One region of the Sphaerotilus sp. FB-3 genome, then DNA from elsewhere that is predicted to be linked to it. Evidence: riboswitches for the same ligand, from Rfam matches in the RefSeq annotation. Region 1 holds a riboswitch; the other holds the start of a gene.
The links. A riboswitch is a leader RNA that binds a small molecule or an ion and turns the genes downstream of it on or off. The one in region 1 is predicted to bind cobalamin.
Positions count from the first base shown of each region.

Region 1 (8,101 bases):
CCAGCTGGTGATCCAGCTCCGAATCTTCCAGATGGAGCAGGCGCAGGCGGCGCAGCTGGGGGGTACGGGGCATGGGCGGGCAACGCTTTTTCACATGTCAGGAACTGAGCCGGATTTTGAGGCGTGATCCCGGCACCGGTGACAGGGGCGATTGAGAAAAATTGATGCAATCGACACCCGTTCTGTGTCCATCAACAGCGCCGAGCCGCTGCCGGAGAGATTCATGCCATCCATTCTCGCTGTCGACGATTCCCCCTCCATGCGCCAGATGGTCCAGTTCACGCTCAAGAGCGCTGGCTATCAGGTCGTGGAGGCGGTCGACGGAGCCGACGCCTGGGAAAAGGCCGGCCGCCAGCAGTTCGATCTGGTGCTGACCGACCAGAACATGCCTCGCATGGACGGAACCTCGCTGACGCGCAAGCTGCGCGAGACTTCCCAGTACCGGAGCACGCCGATCCTGATCCTGACCACCGAGTCGGGCGACGACATGAAGAAGGCCGGCAAGGAGGCCGGCGCCACCGGCTGGCTGGTCAAGCCCTTCGACTCGATGAAGCTGCTCGAGGTCATCCGCATGGTCATCCGCTGACCTGCCTCCCGATCCTGCACCGTTCGTGGCGCCTGGTGCCGCAGCTTGTCTGCTGCGCTCCACGTCACGCGGCTGCGGACCTGTTCGACGATTTCCGCCGCCCGCACCGAGTCCGCACCGAGCGCACTCACTGAGGAAGCCCCGACACCATGGCCGATCGACTCTCCCAAGGCTCTGCCTCTTCGCGTTCCAGCGACGGCGGCCTCGACCTGCAGCAGTTCCACCAGACCTTCTTCGAGGAGGCGGCGGAGAACCTGCAGAGCATGGAACAGCTGCTGCTCGCGCTCGATCCGGCCGCGGTCGACGACGAGACGCTCAACGCGATCTTCCGGGTCGCGCACTCGATCAAGGGCGGCGCGGCCACCTTCGGCTTCACCGCGGTGGCCACGCTGGCGCACGAGATGGAGACGCTGCTCGACCGGCTGCGCCGCCACGAGCTGGCGCCGACGCCGCCGATGGTCGATGTGCTGCTGCGCGGCGGCGACGCGCTGTGGGGTCTGCTGTCCTTCCAGCAGGGCCTGACCGACGAGGCGCCCGAGACCAGCGGCCTGGTCGCCGACATCCGCCGTCTGGCCAGCCTGGACGCGGCGGCCAGCGCAGCCCCGGCATCTGTACCGGTGGCGGCCCCTGCGGCGGCCGCGCCGACTGCTGCGCCCAGGCCGGCCGGCACCCGCGAGCTCGAGGTCCGCATCGGACCGCTCGAGCTGCCGCAGACGGCCAGCCATCTGCACGAGCTCTTCGAGGAGATTCCCGGCATCGGCGAGATGAAGCCGCTGGACTTCGGCGAGCCGGTCGACGGCATGCGCCGCTTCACCGTCATCACCAGCTGCACCGACAACGATCTGCTCGACCTGTTCAGCTTCCATGTCGATCGCAAGCTGGTCCATCTGATGGAATCCGGCCCCGGCTTCGGCTTCTACGAAGGCAATCCCGGCGTGCCCTCTGCCGCGCCCGAGCCGCCGCCTGCCGGTGCCCCCGCCCCGGCGGCGCCACCGGCTGCCGCCGCAGCCCCGGCCAGCGCGGCCAAGGGCGGCAACCGCGCGCCGGCCGCACCGGATGCGGCGACGCTGCGCGTCTCGGTCGAGAAGGTCGACCAGCTGATCAACCTGGTCGGCGAGCTGGTCATCACCCAGGCGATGCTGATCCAGGGCAGCCGCTCGCTCGACCCGGTGGTGCACCAGTCGCTGGTCAGCGCGATCAACCTGATGGAGCGCAACTCGCGCGACCTGCAGGACGCGGTGATGTCGATCCGCATGATCCCGATGTCGGCGGTCTTCAGCCGCTTCCCGCGCATGCTGCGTGATCTCTCGGGCAAGCTGGGCAAGCAGGTCGAGCTGGTCACGCACGGCGAGGCCACCGAGCTCGACAAGGGCCTGATCGAGAAGATCACCGACCCGCTGACCCACCTGGTGCGCAACTCCTGCGACCACGGCATCGAGCTGCCGCAGGCGCGGGTGCAGGCCGGCAAGCCGGCGGTGGGCACGATCACGCTGTCGGCCTGGCACCAGGGCGGCTCGGTGGTGATCGAGGTGCGCGACGACGGCAAGGGCCTGTCGCGCGAGAAGCTGATCTCCAAGGCGATCGAGCGCGGCCTGCAGGCCTCCGACTCGATGACCGACACCCAGGTCTGGAACCTGATCTTCGAGCCGGGCTTCTCGACCGCCGAGCAGGTCACCGACGTGTCCGGCCGCGGCGTCGGCATGGATGTGGTGAAGAAGAACATTCTCGGCCTGGGCGGGCGGGTCGACATCGAGTCGGCGCCGGGCTGCGGCATGAGCGTGAAGGTGCGCCTGCCGCTGACGCTGGCGATCATGGACGGCATGAGCGTGGCCGTCGGCGACGAGGTCTACATCCTGCCGCTGGGTTCGGTGGTCGAGAGCGACCTGATCGGGCCGGACCGCATCCGCTCGCTGGGCAACAACCACCGCGTCGCCAAGGTGCGCGAGGAATACCTGCCGGTGGTCGACCTGGCCGGGCACTTCGGCGTCTGGCGCGACGAGCCGCCGGCCCAGCCGATCATGGTCATCGTCGAGTCGGAAGGCTCGCGCGCGGCGCTGATCGTCGACGAGCTGATCGGCCAGCAGCAGGTCGTGGTGAAGAACCTCGAGACCCACTACAAGCGCATCCCGCATGTCTCGGGCGCGACGATTCTCGGCAACGGCCGGGTCGCGCTGATCCTCGACATCGCCACGCTGGTGCAGGCGCGCTGACGCGCCGCCCCGGCCCCTTCACGACACGACACGCGACAGACCAATCCCGGGAGCGCTTGCGATGCAGGACATGTTCTGGAATTTCACCATCCGACTGCGCATGGCCGCGGCGGTGGCCATGCTGGTGGGGCTGTTCGCCGTCATCGGCGCGATGGTCTGGAGCGGTGCCGACCGCCTGCTGATTCTCGGCACGATGGCGGCGATGCTGGCGGTCGTCGTGCCGCTGACGCTGATCAACTCGGCCTCGATCGTCGCGCCGATCGCCCGCGCCCAGCAGCTGACCGACGCGATCACCCAGGGTGATCTGGGCACCCGCCTGGAGGTCCGCGGCGAGGACGAGGCCGCGCAGCTGCTGCGTGCGCTGCTGCGCATGCAGGATGCGGTCGGTGCGATCGTCGGCAGCATCCGCGAATCGACCGATGCGGTCGGCACTGCCAGCACGCAGATCGCGGCCGGCAACCAGGAGCTGTCGATGCGCACCGAGCAGACCGCCGGCTCGCTGCAGCAGACCTCCAGTTCGATGGAGCAGCTCAGCGAGACGGTGCGCCAGACCGCCGATTCGGCCCAGCTCGCCAACGAGCTGGCCGGCCAGGCCTCCAGCGCCGCCCAGCGCGGTGGCGACGTGATGACCCAGGTGGTCAGCAACATGGAGGAGATCAGCGCCTCCAGCCGCAAGATCGCCGAGATCATCGGCGTGATCGACGGCATCGCCTTCCAGACCAACATCCTGGCGCTGAACGCGGCGGTGGAGGCCGCCCGGGCCGGCGAGCAGGGCCGCGGCTTTGCGGTGGTGGCCGGCGAGGTGCGCAACCTGGCGCAGCGCAGCGCCCATGCGGCCAAGGAGATCAAGACCCTGATCGGGGCCAGCGTCGACAAGGTCGGTGCTGGCACGCATCTGGTCCATGACGCCGGCCGGGCGATGAGCGACATCGTCAGCGGCGTGCAGCGTGTCAGCGACCTGATCAGCGAGATCACCGCCTCGACCAGCGAGCAGAGCACCGAGCTGGGCCGGGTCAGCGCCGCGGTCGGCCAGCTCGACCAGATGACGCAGCAGAACGCCGCGCTGGTCGAGGAGAGCGCGGCTGCCGCCGACAGCCTGCGCCGTCAGGCCGCGACGCTGGCGGCCGGCGTCAAGAGCTTCCAGCTGGGAACGGGCGGTGGCAGCAGTGGCAGCCGGGTGCCGTCCGTGTCGCCGGCACCGAAGCCGAAATCGGCTGCGCGTGCCGCTGCAGCGCCGGTGGCCCGCACCGCAGCGACGCCTGTGTCGGCGCCGGTCAGCCGGCCGGCACCGCCCCCGCCGCCCGCCGCCGAGCGCAAGGCCGCGCCGGCACCCGCGCCGGTGGCCGAGACCGGCTCGACCGAGCAGTGGGAATCCTTCTGATCAGCCCAGCGCCTTCCCGCCCATGTAGAGCGCCAGCAGGTAGAGCACCAGCGCGAAGGCGCGCTTGAGCTGCGCGACCTGCAGTGCATGGGCGGCCCGTGCGCCCAGCGGCGCGGTCAGCACGCTGGCGCAGGCGATCAGCCCGAGGCCCGGCAGCCACAGCCAGCCCAGCGCTCCCGGCAGGGGTGCCGGCATCGACCAGCCGCCGATCAGGTAGCCGACGGTGTTGGCCAGCGCGATCGGCAGGCCCAGCGCGGCCGAGGTCGCCACCGCGTGGTGCATCGCGACATTGCACCAGGTCATGAAGGGCACCGAGATGAAGCCGCCGCCGGCCCCCACCAGTCCGGAGATGAAGCCGATCAGCGTGCCCGCGCCCAGGCTGCCCGCGGTGCCGGGCATCTGCCGCGACGGTGCCGGCTGACGGTTGCGCAGCATCTGCGTGGCCGAGAAGGCGACGAAGACCGCGAAGACCAGCGCCAGCGTCGTGCCGCGCAGCGCGGCAAAAGCGCCTGCACCGGCGATCAGCCCGCCGACCGCGATGCCCGGCGCGATGCGCCGCACCAGATCCCAGCGCACCGCGCCGCGTCGGTGGTGGGCGCGCACGCTCGAGATCGAGGTGAAGACGATGGTGGCCATCGAGGTGGCGATCGCCATCTTGACCGCCAGCGCCGACTCCACGCCGCGGGCGGACAGGATCAGCGTCATGAAGGGCACGATCAGCATGCCGCCGCCGATGCCTAGCAGGCCGGCGAGAAAACCGGTGCAGCTGCCGAGAACGAGCAGCTGGGCGACCAGCATCGGGTCGAGGTTCATCGTGGTGGAGGGGAGGTGTCCATCGCGAACCGAGGGCCGCATTCCTGAACCCAGGGGATTCAGGTGGGCGAGGTCAGTCCGGCTTCGGGTTCATCTGACGCGAGACGATCGCACCAGCCGGACAATGTTCCAGGCCCGGGCTCGCGAGAGCATCGGTTCAAGGAAATATAAAACCCCCGCGGACGCGACGGACAGGGATCATTCTAGCTTCATTCCCTCGGCGCCGAGGCTGGCTTCGATGCGCCGCACCAGGCCGTCGACATCGATGGTGATCGGCGGCGGCGCGGGCGGCGGCGGGGGCGGCAGCGGCATCGGGGTGCCGCCCGAGTGGCGCAGCTCGCTCAGCGCGTAGGCGATGTTCAGCGCCGCCAGCACCGCGATGCGCTCGCGTGCCTTGACCCGGCCGGCATCGCGGATCGCGCACATCTCGCGGTCGACCCGGGTCACCGCCTCGGCCAGCACCGCGTCCCCCCCTTCCGGGCAGGCCAGCAGATAGATCTGGCCCATGATGCTGACTTCCATCTGCTTCATGCTCATACCCCGCCTCCCGAGGCGCCGCGTTCATGGGTGTCGACATCGCCGGCGGGCAGCCGCTCGAGCAGCGCGTCGATGCGGTTGCGCGCGGCCGCATAGCGCGAGCGCAGGTTGTCCCGCTCGGCCGCGACCGCGGTGAGCTGCTGCTCGAGCTGGGCATTGGCGCGCTTGAGCTCTTCGTGGCGAAGGATCAGCCGTTCTATCCGGTCGGCGAGGTCTTCGAGTGTGGACATTGCGCTGCTGTGCTGTCGGGGCGGTCGGTGCCGCTGCATCGTGTTGGCGCGAACGCCACAGGCGAGGGCGCCGGAAGGGTCCGATTGTAGTGGTGCACCGCCGCAATGTTTACAATTCACGCTGTTGGTGCTCGCCTGACCGGATCTGGTCGGCGGGTTAAACGGGAAACAGGAAGGTCAAGACCCGCCGGGTCGGCCCAACCTGTGCTGCCCCCGCAACGGTAAGCGGACGAGAGCCTCGGCGGCTCTCTGCCCCTGCGCACATGAACCACTGGCATCCAGGCGATGCCGGGAAGGGTCGCAGCGGGTTCGTCCGTCAGCCCGGATACCGGCCAACAGGGGGTCTGTCGATGCCGCGCCGGTCGCGGCGCCGGCGGGCCATGAGGTGCGAGGCCTGCGGGGACGCTGGCATGCACGATCCTGACACCGTTCCATCATGTCCAAGCTCTCCGTCGGCAGCCGTCTGCCCGAAACGCGCCTGCGCGCCACTGCTGCCGCCGCAGCGCTGATGCTGTGCCTGCCGCTGGGCGCTGCCGCCCAGTCCGCCCCGGCCGTGGCCACCGCGGCGGCCTCGCTGCCCGCCGTGGTGGTGACCTCCACCCGCAGCCCGATCCAGGCCGATCGCAGCATCGCCGACGTGACGGTGCTGACCGCCGAGGATCTGGCGCTCCAGTCCGGCCGCACGCTGGCCGAGGTGCTGGCGCAGCAGCCGGGCATCCAGTTCACCTCCAATGGCGGTCTGGGCAAGTCCAGCTCGATCTTCATGCGCGGCATGGAGGCGCGTCATGTGCTGCTGCTGGTCGATGGCGTGCGCTACGGTTCGGCGACGCTCGGCCAGGCCGACTTCGACAACCTGCCGCTGGGCGACATCGAGCGCATCGAGATCGTGCGCGGCCCGCTCTCCAGCCTGTACGGCAGCGATGCGGTCGGCGGCGTGGTGCAGGTCTTCACCCGCCGCGCCCAGCCGGGCCAGGGCCTGCGCGGCAACGGTGCGCTGACCGTCGGCAGCAAGCGCCATGCCCAGGGCAGTGCCGGTCTGAGCTTCGACGACGGCCTCTGGAACGGCGCGGTCCAGCTGATTCACACCGAGAACCGCGGCTTCTCGTCGACCAATGAGCGGGTGCTGTTCGGCAGCCACAACCCGGATCCGGACGGCTTCAACCAGAACGCCGGCAGCGCCCAGCTCGGCCTGCGCCTGCCGCAGGGCTGGCAGCTCAATGCCCGGCTGCTGCAGTCGGAATCGCGCACCGGCTTCGATGACGGCCCGGGCGCCGATTCGCGCGCCGGCCTGCGCACCCAGGTCGCCTCGGTCGATGCCAGCGGCGAGGTGGTCAAGGGCTGGTCGACGGTGCTGCGCATCGCCCGCAGCGCCAACGACTACGAGACGCAGGCCTCGGCCTCGCCCTGGACCGATCTGGGCACCATCGCCACGGTGCAGCAGCAGCTGAGCTGGGACAACACCTTCGCGCTGCCGGTCGGCTCGCTGCTGGTGGTGGCCGAGCATCTGAAGCAGAAGGTCAGCAAGCCGGGCGGCAACTACGAGGTGACCGAGCGCACCGTGCGCAGCGGCGCGCTGGGCTACCGCGTGGCGCTGGGTGCGCACACCGTGCAGGCCGGCGTGCGCCATGACCGCAACTCGCAGTACGGCGACCAGACCACCGGCAACCTCGGCTACGGCCTGGCGCTGAGCGATGCGCTGCGCCTGAGCGCCCAGCTCGGCACCAGCTTCGTCGCGCCGAGCTTCAACCAGCTCTACTGGCCGTCGTATGGCAACCCGGCGCTGGCGCCGGAGGAAGGCCGCCATGCCGAGCTGGGCCTGCGCTACACCGTGGGCGAGCAGAGCATCAGCGCGACGCTGTTCGGCAACCGGGTGCGCGGCTACATCACCCAGGGCGCCAACCCGACCAATCTGCCCTATGTCGAGAGCCGCGGCGTGACGCTGGCCTACGACGGCCGCTTCGGCCCGGTGCGGGTCGGTGCCGCCTACGACCATCTGGACCCGCGCAATGCCACCGAGGGCAGCGCCAACCACGACAAGCTGCTGCCGCGCCGCGCGCGCAACCAGGCCCGGCTGTCGGCCGATGTCGATCTGGGCGCCTGGAGCGTCGGCGCCGGCCTGCAGGCGCGCAGCCATCGCTACGACAACGCCGCCAACACCCTCCGTCTGGCCGGCTACGCGGTGGCCGACCTGAACGCGCAGTGGCAGTTCCAGCGCGACTGGTCGCTGGGCGCGCGGCTGAACAACCTGTTCGACCGCCAGTACGAGACCGCCTGGGGCTACAACCAGCCGGGCCGCGAGCTGCATCTCACGCTGCGTTACAGCCCGCGCTGAGCCTGAGCGATG
Region 1 covers NZ_BQWE01000032.1:74,426-82,526, forward strand. Annotated here, with positions in the region: gene NFT33_RS13135 (hybrid sensor histidine kinase/response regulator) at 1-73, opposite strand, end outside; gene NFT33_RS13140 (response regulator) at 224-586, shown strand; gene NFT33_RS13145 (chemotaxis protein CheA) at 736-2,796, shown strand; gene NFT33_RS13150 (methyl-accepting chemotaxis protein) at 2,858-4,177, shown strand; gene NFT33_RS13155 (sulfite exporter TauE/SafE family protein) at 4,178-4,990, opposite strand; gene NFT33_RS13160 (cell division protein ZapA) at 5,189-5,521, opposite strand; gene NFT33_RS13165 (cell division protein ZapB) at 5,524-5,757, opposite strand; cobalamin riboswitch at 5,866-6,108, shown strand; gene NFT33_RS13170 (TonB-dependent receptor domain-containing protein) at 6,194-8,089, shown strand.

Region 2 (8,101 bases), on a different contig from region 1:
CAGATCCTTGATGCGGTCGGCATTCTCGGCCGAGTCATGCGCGAGATTGCGGATGTCGGTGGCCACCACCACGAAGCCCTTGCCGTACTCGCCGGCACGCGCCGCCTCGATCGAGCCGTTGACCGCCAGCATGTTGGTCTGGATCGAGACCTGGGTGATGGCATCGACGATCTTGTCGATCTTGCGGCTGACCAGCTCCAGCTCCTTGATCTGCTGCAGGCTGGTGCGGGTGGAGGCCACGCTGTCCGAGATGCTGCTCACCAGCCCCTCGATCATCTGCTTGTTGTCGATCATCAGGGCGCGGATCGTGCTGGAGCGCTCACGCGCGTTCTGCGCCCGCTCGGAGGCGATCTGCGCGCCGCGCTCGATCTGCGTGATCGCCGCGGCGGACTCGGCGGTGGCCGAGGCCTGGGTCTGCGCGCCCTTGCGGATCTCGTCGAGCGCCACCATGATCTGCGCGGCCGAGCGGTTGATCTCCTGCACCGCACCGGCGAGCTGCTCGGCGGCGCTGGCGACTTCCTCGGCGCTCTTGCCGATGTCCGAGGAGTTCTTCAGCTCGTCGGCGATCTCCGACAGGTTCTGCGAGGTCTGCTCGCACTCGGACAGCGCCGCGCTCTGCTCGTCGACCGTCTTGGCCGCCTCCTCGCAGGCGGAGGACTGCTGCGCGGCCGCCGCGGCGATCTGCTCGGCGCCCTTGAGCGCCTGCTGCGAGGCCACGCTGGCCTGCTGGGCTGCGGCGGAGATCTCGCCGGCCCCGGCCACGATGTCGGCCGCGTCATGGCGCACCCGGTCGAGCTGGCGCAGGATCTGCTCGCTCTTCTCGACCTCGCCGGCGATCGTCTCGGACGACTGGTTGATGCCGGCCGCGATGGCCTTGACCTCGCCCTGGATCTGGCCGACCAGATCCTGGATCTGCTTGGCGCTCTTCTCGCTGGTCTCGGCCAGGGTGCGCACTTCGTCGGCGACCACCGCGAAACCCTTGCCGTGCTGACCGGCCCGTGCGGCCTCGATCGCGGCATTCAGGGCCAGCAGATTGGTCTGGTCGGCGATGCGCGCCACCGCCTTGACGATGTCGCCGATGTTGGCCGCCTGGCGCTCGAGCTAGGCCACCCGCTGCACCGACTCGGCCTGGCGGCGCGCCGCCAGCGTGACATTGGCCACCGTGGCGCGCACCTCGGAATCGATGCGGCTGGTGGTGGCCTGCATGCTGTCGGCCTTGGCGCGCGAATTGTTGACCGCGGACAGCTGGCGGGCGATCGAAGCGCTGACCTGCGTGATCGCGGCGAGCGATTCCTGGGCGGCGCCCGAGGCTTCCTCGGCGCCGCTGGCGATCTGGTCGGCCGCGCGCTTGAGCTCTTCGGAGGCGGAGGCTGCCTCGTTGATGCCGGCCGACAGCTGGCTCGATGCGCTGGCCACCCGCTCGGCGACCTGCTGCTGCTTGGCCAGCGTGCGTGCGCGCTTGCGGCCGGCCTCGGCGTCGCGGGCCATTGCCCGGGTCACGCCTCGCGCGACGACCGGTGCGGCCACGGGTTCATGAACGGTCTCTCGATGCTTGGTCACCAGCGCCATGGACGGGCTCCGAATGTTCTGGACTGAGGGGACAGCGACTCCCGTCCGGTCATCGACGGCGGCAGATCGGGGTCAGGGCACAGTGATTCGATCATGTGCATTCCCGCAGCCATGGAGGGATTTGCGCGGGTTTTCCGTCCTTTTGCAGCAGGCGGACCGGTACGCATGGGGACTGGTGCCCGAGCTGCCGAAGCTGATAGACTGCACGCTGCTGCAGGTGATCCGGTTCGTGAAGAACGGCCGGATTTAAACGGGAAGCCGGTGAGATGCCGGCGCTGCCCCCGCAACGGTCAGCGAGAGAAGATCAGGTCACGATGCCACTGGAGCCCCGGTTCCGGGAAGGCGACCCGATCGGCAGGATCGCCCGAGAGGGTGACTCCCGCGCTCGCCAGCCCGGATACCGGCCTGAAGCATGCGCACTGGCACCGCGGAGGGCGGCGGCCGGACGACACGGGACTCCACCGGAGCCCGTGCAGGACCGGCCCCGGTCCTGTCCCGTCCGACCCCGCCCGATGCCGCCAGCGATTCTCTCGCGACAGCCGCACGGGGCGTGCGGCCGACAGGCATGACGACAAGCGATATTCCTTCCGGGCGGCCCGACCGCCTCTGCCCCGCGCTGCTGGTCAGCGCGCCGGCCTCCGGCCAGGGCAAGACCACGGTGACGGCCGCGCTGGCCCGCCACTGGCGCCGCCAGGGCCTGCGGGTGCGGGTGTTCAAGACCGGCCCCGACTTCATCGATCCGATGGTGCACGAGCACGCCAGCGGCGCGCCGTGCCGGCAGCTCGACCTGTGGATGGGCGGCGAGGATCACTGCCGCGAGCTGCTCTGGCAGGCCGCTGGCGAGGCCGACCTGATCCTCGTCGAAGGCGTGATGGGCCTGCATGACGGCAGTGCCTCGAGCGCGGCGCTGGCCGAGCGGCTCGGGCTGCCAGTGCTGGCGGTGATCGACGCCAGCGCGATGGCGCAGACCTTCGGCGCGATCGCGCTCGGGCTGAAGCTGTACCGGCCGGGGCTGGACTTCGCCGGCGTGATCGCCAACCGCGTCGGCAGCGAGGGCCATGCGCGCATGGTCATCGAGAGCCTGCCGCCGGGCATGGCCGCATTCGGCGCGCTGCCGCGCTGCGAGGCGCTGGAGTGGCCCTCGCGCCACCTGGGCCTGGTTCAGGCGGCCGAACTGCCGGACCTGGAGCGCCGGCTGGAAGGCGCAGCCGATGTGGTCGCGCGTGCCGCGCCGCCGCTGCCCGCGCCGGTGCGCTTCATCGCGCCGGCCGAGGTCGACGCCCCGCCGCGGCGCCTGGCCGGCCGCACGGTGGCCATCGCCCGCGACGACGCCTTCGCCTTCCTGTACCCTGCCAACGTCGACATGCTGGAGCAGCTCGGCGCACGCATCGTCTTCTTCTCGCCGCTGGCCGACGAGCCGGTGCCGGCCGAGGCCGATGCGCTCTACCTGCCCGGCGGCTATCCGGAGCTGCATCTGGAGCGGCTGGAGGAGGCGTGCCGCACCCGTGACACGATCCGCGCCTTTCACGCCGCCGGCCGGCCGATCGTCGCCGAATGCGGCGGCCTGCTCGCGCTGGGTAACGGCCTGAGCGATCTGGCCGGCCGACGCGCTGCGATGTGGGGCCTGCTGCCCGGCGAGGGCCGGATGCAGCCGCGCCTGGTCAACCTCGGGATGCACGCCGCCGACCTGCCCGAGGGCACGGTGCGCGGCCACACCTTCCACCACGGCCAGTTCGAGAGCACGCTCGAGCCGGTCGGCCAGACCCGCGCCGAGCGCGACCACGGCCGGCCGGAATCCGTCTGGCGCCTCGGCCGGCTGCACGCCTCTTTCCTGCACCTCTACTTCCCGTCGAACCCGAGCGCGATCGCGGCGCTGTTCGATCCGGCCACGCCGCCGCCCGGCGGCTGAGGGCCCGTCCTTCCCGACACGCCTGACCTGATGCGCGCGGAGCCCTGGCGGCCCCGTGCCGGGCCGGCTCGCGCCTGCCTGTCTGTTCCCTACTCCCTTTCCTGTCCCTTTGCCCACGGAGATTTCACGATGCACATCGAACCCGGCTTCCTGTCCGATGCCAAGATCATGGCCGCCAATGTGGCTGCCGTCGGCCTGCTGGCCGCGCATGCACCAGCACTGATGCGCCGGCCCGCCCTGTGGCTGCGCACGCTGCTGGCGGCGGTCTTCTTCTCGGTCTTCATGGAGAGCTTCCACCTGCCGGTGGGACCGTCCGAGCTGCATTTCATCGGCGCGATGCCCGTCTATGTGCTGTTCGGCCTGCTGCCGACCCTCTTCGGCTTCGCGCTGGGCCTGCTGATGCAGGGCCTGCTGTTCGAGCCGCAGGATCTGGTGCATCTGGCGGTCAATGCGCTGTCGCTGATCGTGCCGCTGCTGGCGGTGCACCACACGCTGGGCCGTCGCCTGGGCGAAGGCACGCCGGGTCTGGCCGCCCTGCTCAAGCTCGACGGTACCTACTACGCCGGTGTCACGCTGATGGTCGGCTTCTGGCTCGCCAGCGGCGAGCAGGCGGTCTCGCTGGCCGAGTGGGGCCGCTTCGCGGCGTCCTATCTGGGTGTGGTGGCGCTGGAGCCGCTGGTCACCATCGCGCTGGTGCGTGGCGCCGCGGCACTGCGCTCGCAGCGCTGGGCGCGGGTCTGTCTGGACGAGCGCCTGACGCTGGCCGGGGCGGCCTGAATGCGCGGCACCGTCTGGTTCGTCGGCGCCGGCCCCGGAGACCCGGAGCTGCTGACCGTCAAGGGCCGCGCGCTGATCGAGCGCGCCGGCGCGATCCTGTTCGCCGGCTCCCTGGTGAACGAGGCCGCGACCCGCTGGGCGCCGCCGGGCTGCGTCATCGCCGACAGCAAGGAGATGACGCTGCCGCAGATGGCCGCCTGGCTGATCGAGCAGGCCGGTGCGCACGAGACGGTGATCCGGCTGCAGACGGGCGACCCGGCGCTCTACGGCGCGCTGATCGAGCTGGTGCAGCCGCTCGACGCCGCCGGCGTGCCGGTGCGTGTCGTGCCCGGCGTGTCCTCGGCGATGGCCTCGGCGGCGGCGGCGGTCGAGAGCTTCACGCTGCCGGAGGTCACGCAGAGCGTCATCTTCACCCGCGTCGAGGGCCGCACGCCGATGCCGCCGGGCGAGGACCTGGCCGCGCTGGCGGCGCACCGCACGACGCTGTGCATCTTCCTGTCGATCACGCTGCTGCACAAGGTCGAGGCCGGACTGCGCGCGGCGGGCTGGCCGGAGGACGCGCCCGTCGTCGTCGTCCACAAGGCCAGCTGGCCGGGCGAGGAGCGCATCGTGCGCGGCACCCTCTCAGACATCAAGCAGCGCTGCCGCGACGCCGGCATCGTCAGTCAGGCCATGATCATCGCCAGCCCCACGCTGGGCGCGCGCCACTGGCCGGACCTCGTCAAGTCGAAGCTCTACGACCCGGGCTTCACCCACCGCTTCCGCAAGGCTTCCGCATGAATTCCCACCCAGACTGCATCCTGCTCGTCGGCCACGGCTCGCGCGAGGAATCCGGCAACGAAGAGATCCGCGAGTTCGTCGCGCAATGGCGTGCCCGCCAGCCAGGCTGGCGCATCGAGGTCTGCTTCATCGAGTTCGCGCCGCCCTCGCTGCACGACGGCCTGCTGGCCGCCGCGCAAGGCGCGCGCCGCGTGCTGGTGCTGCCGCTGATCCTCAACGCCGCCGGCCATGTGAAGATGGAGATCCCGGAGGCGATCGAGCACGCCCGCGCGCACTGCCCCGGCACCCCCTTCCTCTACGGCCCGCACCTCACCGCCTGCGATCCGATCCTGGCGATCCTCAAGCGCCGGCTGCGCAAGGCCATGAACGCGCTCGACATGCCGGACCCGACGACGACCGGCGTGATCCTGCTCGGCCGCGGCTCGTCCGATCGCGGCGCCAACGGCGACATGGCCAAGATGGCGCGCTGGCTGCAGGAAGAGGGCGACCACGAGCTGGTCGATCTGGCCTTCACCGGCATCACCTTCCCGCGGCTGGAGCGGGTGGTGCAGCGCCAGGCGCTGATCGGCATGACCCAGATCGTCGTGCTGCCCTACTACCTCTACACCGGCACGCTGATGCAGCGCATCCACCGCCAGGTCGAGCACCTGCGCGCGCAGTATCCGCGGATCCGCTTCACCTGCTCGACGCACTTCGGGTTTGAGAAGGAAATCTTCGAGCTGCTGGAGCAGCGCGTCGCCGACCTGCAGGCCGGCACGCCCGAAGCCAAGCTGCCCTGCGACGGCTGCGGCTACCGCGAGATCGCCCACGACCTGGGCCACGGCCACTCGCACGAGCACACGCATCAGCATGCGCACGCCCATGCGCCGGCGCCGGCGCCGGCCGTGATTCCCGTGCACCCGGTGGAGACCCAGCCGGCATGAGCACCGTCAACACCGTCACCGAGCAGCTCACCCGCGCCGGCCAGGCGATCGAGCACGACAGCTTCGCCATCATTGACGCCGAGGCCGGCCCGCACCGCTACACGCCCGAGCAGTGGCCGATCGTGCGCCGCATGATCCACGCCAACGCCGACTTCGAGTTCAACGGCCTGACCGACTTCCACCCGGACGCGGTCGAGGCCGGCGTGGCGGCGATGCTGCGCGGCGGCACGCCGGTGGTGGCCGATGTCGAGATGATCTGCTCCGGTCTGTCGCGCCCGCGCCTGGCGCACTTCGGCATGGCGACGCACCAGTTCATCAGCGACGCCGACGTGATCGCGCAGGCCCGGGCCGAGGACACCACCCGTGCGGTGCAGGCGATGCGCAAGGCGCACCGGCTCGGGCGGCTGGACGGCGCGATTGTGGGCATCGGCAATGCGCCAACCGCGCTGATCGAGCTGGTGCGGCTGATCCGCGAGACGGGCGTGCGCCCGGCGCTGGTGGTCGGCATGCCGGTGGGATTCGTCTCGGCGGCCGAGTCCAAGGACCTGATGGCCGAGGTCGCCGACGTGCCCTGGATCGTCATCCGCGGTCGCAAGGGCGGATCGACGCTGGTGGTGGCCGCCGTGCACGCGCTGCTGTCGCTGGCCGAGGCGCGGCAGAAGGCCGCCGCGGCCTGACGCTGGAGAGGCCGCTTCCATGATGGACAAGACCGTCAAGCGCGGCACGCGCACCGGCTTCACCACCGGCGCCTGTGCCGCCGCGGCCGCCCGCGCCGCCGCGCTCGGACTGGTCGAGGGCGCGGTGCCGGCCGAGATCGAGAGCCTGCTGCCCAACGGCGACCGGGTGCGCTTCATCGTGCACGACGGCCGCTGCGAGGGCGAGGGCACCGGACGCGCCGCCCACGCGATGGTGGTGAAGTTCGCCGGCGACGACCCCGACTGCACCGACGGCGCGCACCTCACCGCCGATGTCCAGATCGATGCGGCCCGTCCCGGCGTCGTCACGCTGCACGGCGGCTTCGGCGTCGGCACCGTGACGATGGCCGGGCTGGGGCTGGAGGTCGGCGGGCCGGCCATCAACCCGGTGCCGCGACGCAACATCGAGGCCAACCTGCGCGAGGTCGCCGCCGGCCTGCTCGACGAGGTCGGGCTCTCGGTGACGATCTCGGTGCCCCAGGGCGTCGAGATGGCGAAGAAGACGCTCAACGCGCGGCTCGGCATCCTGGGCGGCATCTCGATCCTGGGCACCACCGGCATCGTCAAGCCCTATTCGACCGCCGCCTACCGCGCCAGCGTGGTGCAGGGCGTGCAGGTGGCCGCCACCCTCGGTCACGGCGTCGTCGTGCTGACCACCGGCGGGCGCACCGAGCAGTTCGCGATGAAGGAGCGCCCCGCGCTGCCCGCCGCCTGCTTCGTGCAGATGGGCGACTTCCTGCGCTACGCGCTGGACGAGGCGGTGGCGCAGGGGCTGCGCGAGGTGGTGATCGGCGGCATGGTCGGCAAGCTGACCAAGATCGCCCAGGGCGAGACCATCACCCACGCCAACCGCGCCGAGGTCGACACCGGCCTGCTGGCCGAGCTGGCCGCCGGCATCGGCGCGCCGCCCGACGAGTGCGCCGCCATCGCCGCCGCCGAGACCGCCCGCTTCGCCGCCGAGCGCATGGAGGCGCTCGGGCTGCTGAACGAGTTCCACGCCGCGCTGGCGCAGAAGGTGGTGTCCACGCTGACCGCGCCCGAGCGCTACGGCCAGCGCTTCCACCTGCAGGTGCTGGTCTGCGATTTCGAGGGCCGCAAGATCGCCGAGGCGAGTTCGGCCCGCTGACGAGGACTGCTGATGAACACCGATGTCTTTCCGGATCCCAACCCCTGCCGGGTGCTGGGCGTGCTCGACGACGGCGCGGCCAGCCTGAGCGCGACGGCGCGGGCGCATCTGCGCGCCGCCGACCGCGTGATCGGCGGCGCGCGCACGCTCGCGCTGCTGGAGGCCGAGATCCGCCCCGACGCCGAGCGGCTCGATCTGACCGGGCGCCTGTCCGCCGTGCCCGGCTGGGTGAGCGAGGCGCGCGAGGCCGGCCGCAAGGTGGTGGTGCTGGCCACCGGCGACCCGCTCTGCCACGGCATCGCCGGCTTCCTGGCCGCGCGGC
Region 2 covers NZ_BQWE01000030.1:101-8,201, forward strand. Annotated here, with positions in the region: gene NFT33_RS19415 (methyl-accepting chemotaxis protein) at 1-1,059, opposite strand, end outside; gene NFT33_RS11870 (hypothetical protein) at 1,102-1,569, opposite strand; cobalamin riboswitch at 1,768-1,992, shown strand; gene NFT33_RS11875 (cobyrinic acid a,c-diamide synthase CobB) at 2,135-3,478, shown strand; gene NFT33_RS11880 (energy-coupling factor ABC transporter permease) at 3,608-4,255, shown strand; gene cobM (precorrin-4 C(11)-methyltransferase) at 4,256-5,035, shown strand; gene NFT33_RS11890 (sirohydrochlorin chelatase) at 5,032-5,958, shown strand; gene NFT33_RS11895 (precorrin-8X methylmutase) at 5,955-6,635, shown strand; gene NFT33_RS11900 (cobalt-precorrin-5B (C(1))-methyltransferase) at 6,655-7,779, shown strand; gene cbiE (precorrin-6y C5,15-methyltransferase (decarboxylating) subunit CbiE) at 7,792-8,101, shown strand, end outside.
Region 2: linked by a shared signal. The riboswitch ahead of NFT33_RS11875 (cobyrinic acid a,c-diamide synthase CobB) and the one ahead of NFT33_RS13170 (TonB-dependent receptor domain-containing protein) in region 1 are both predicted to bind cobalamin.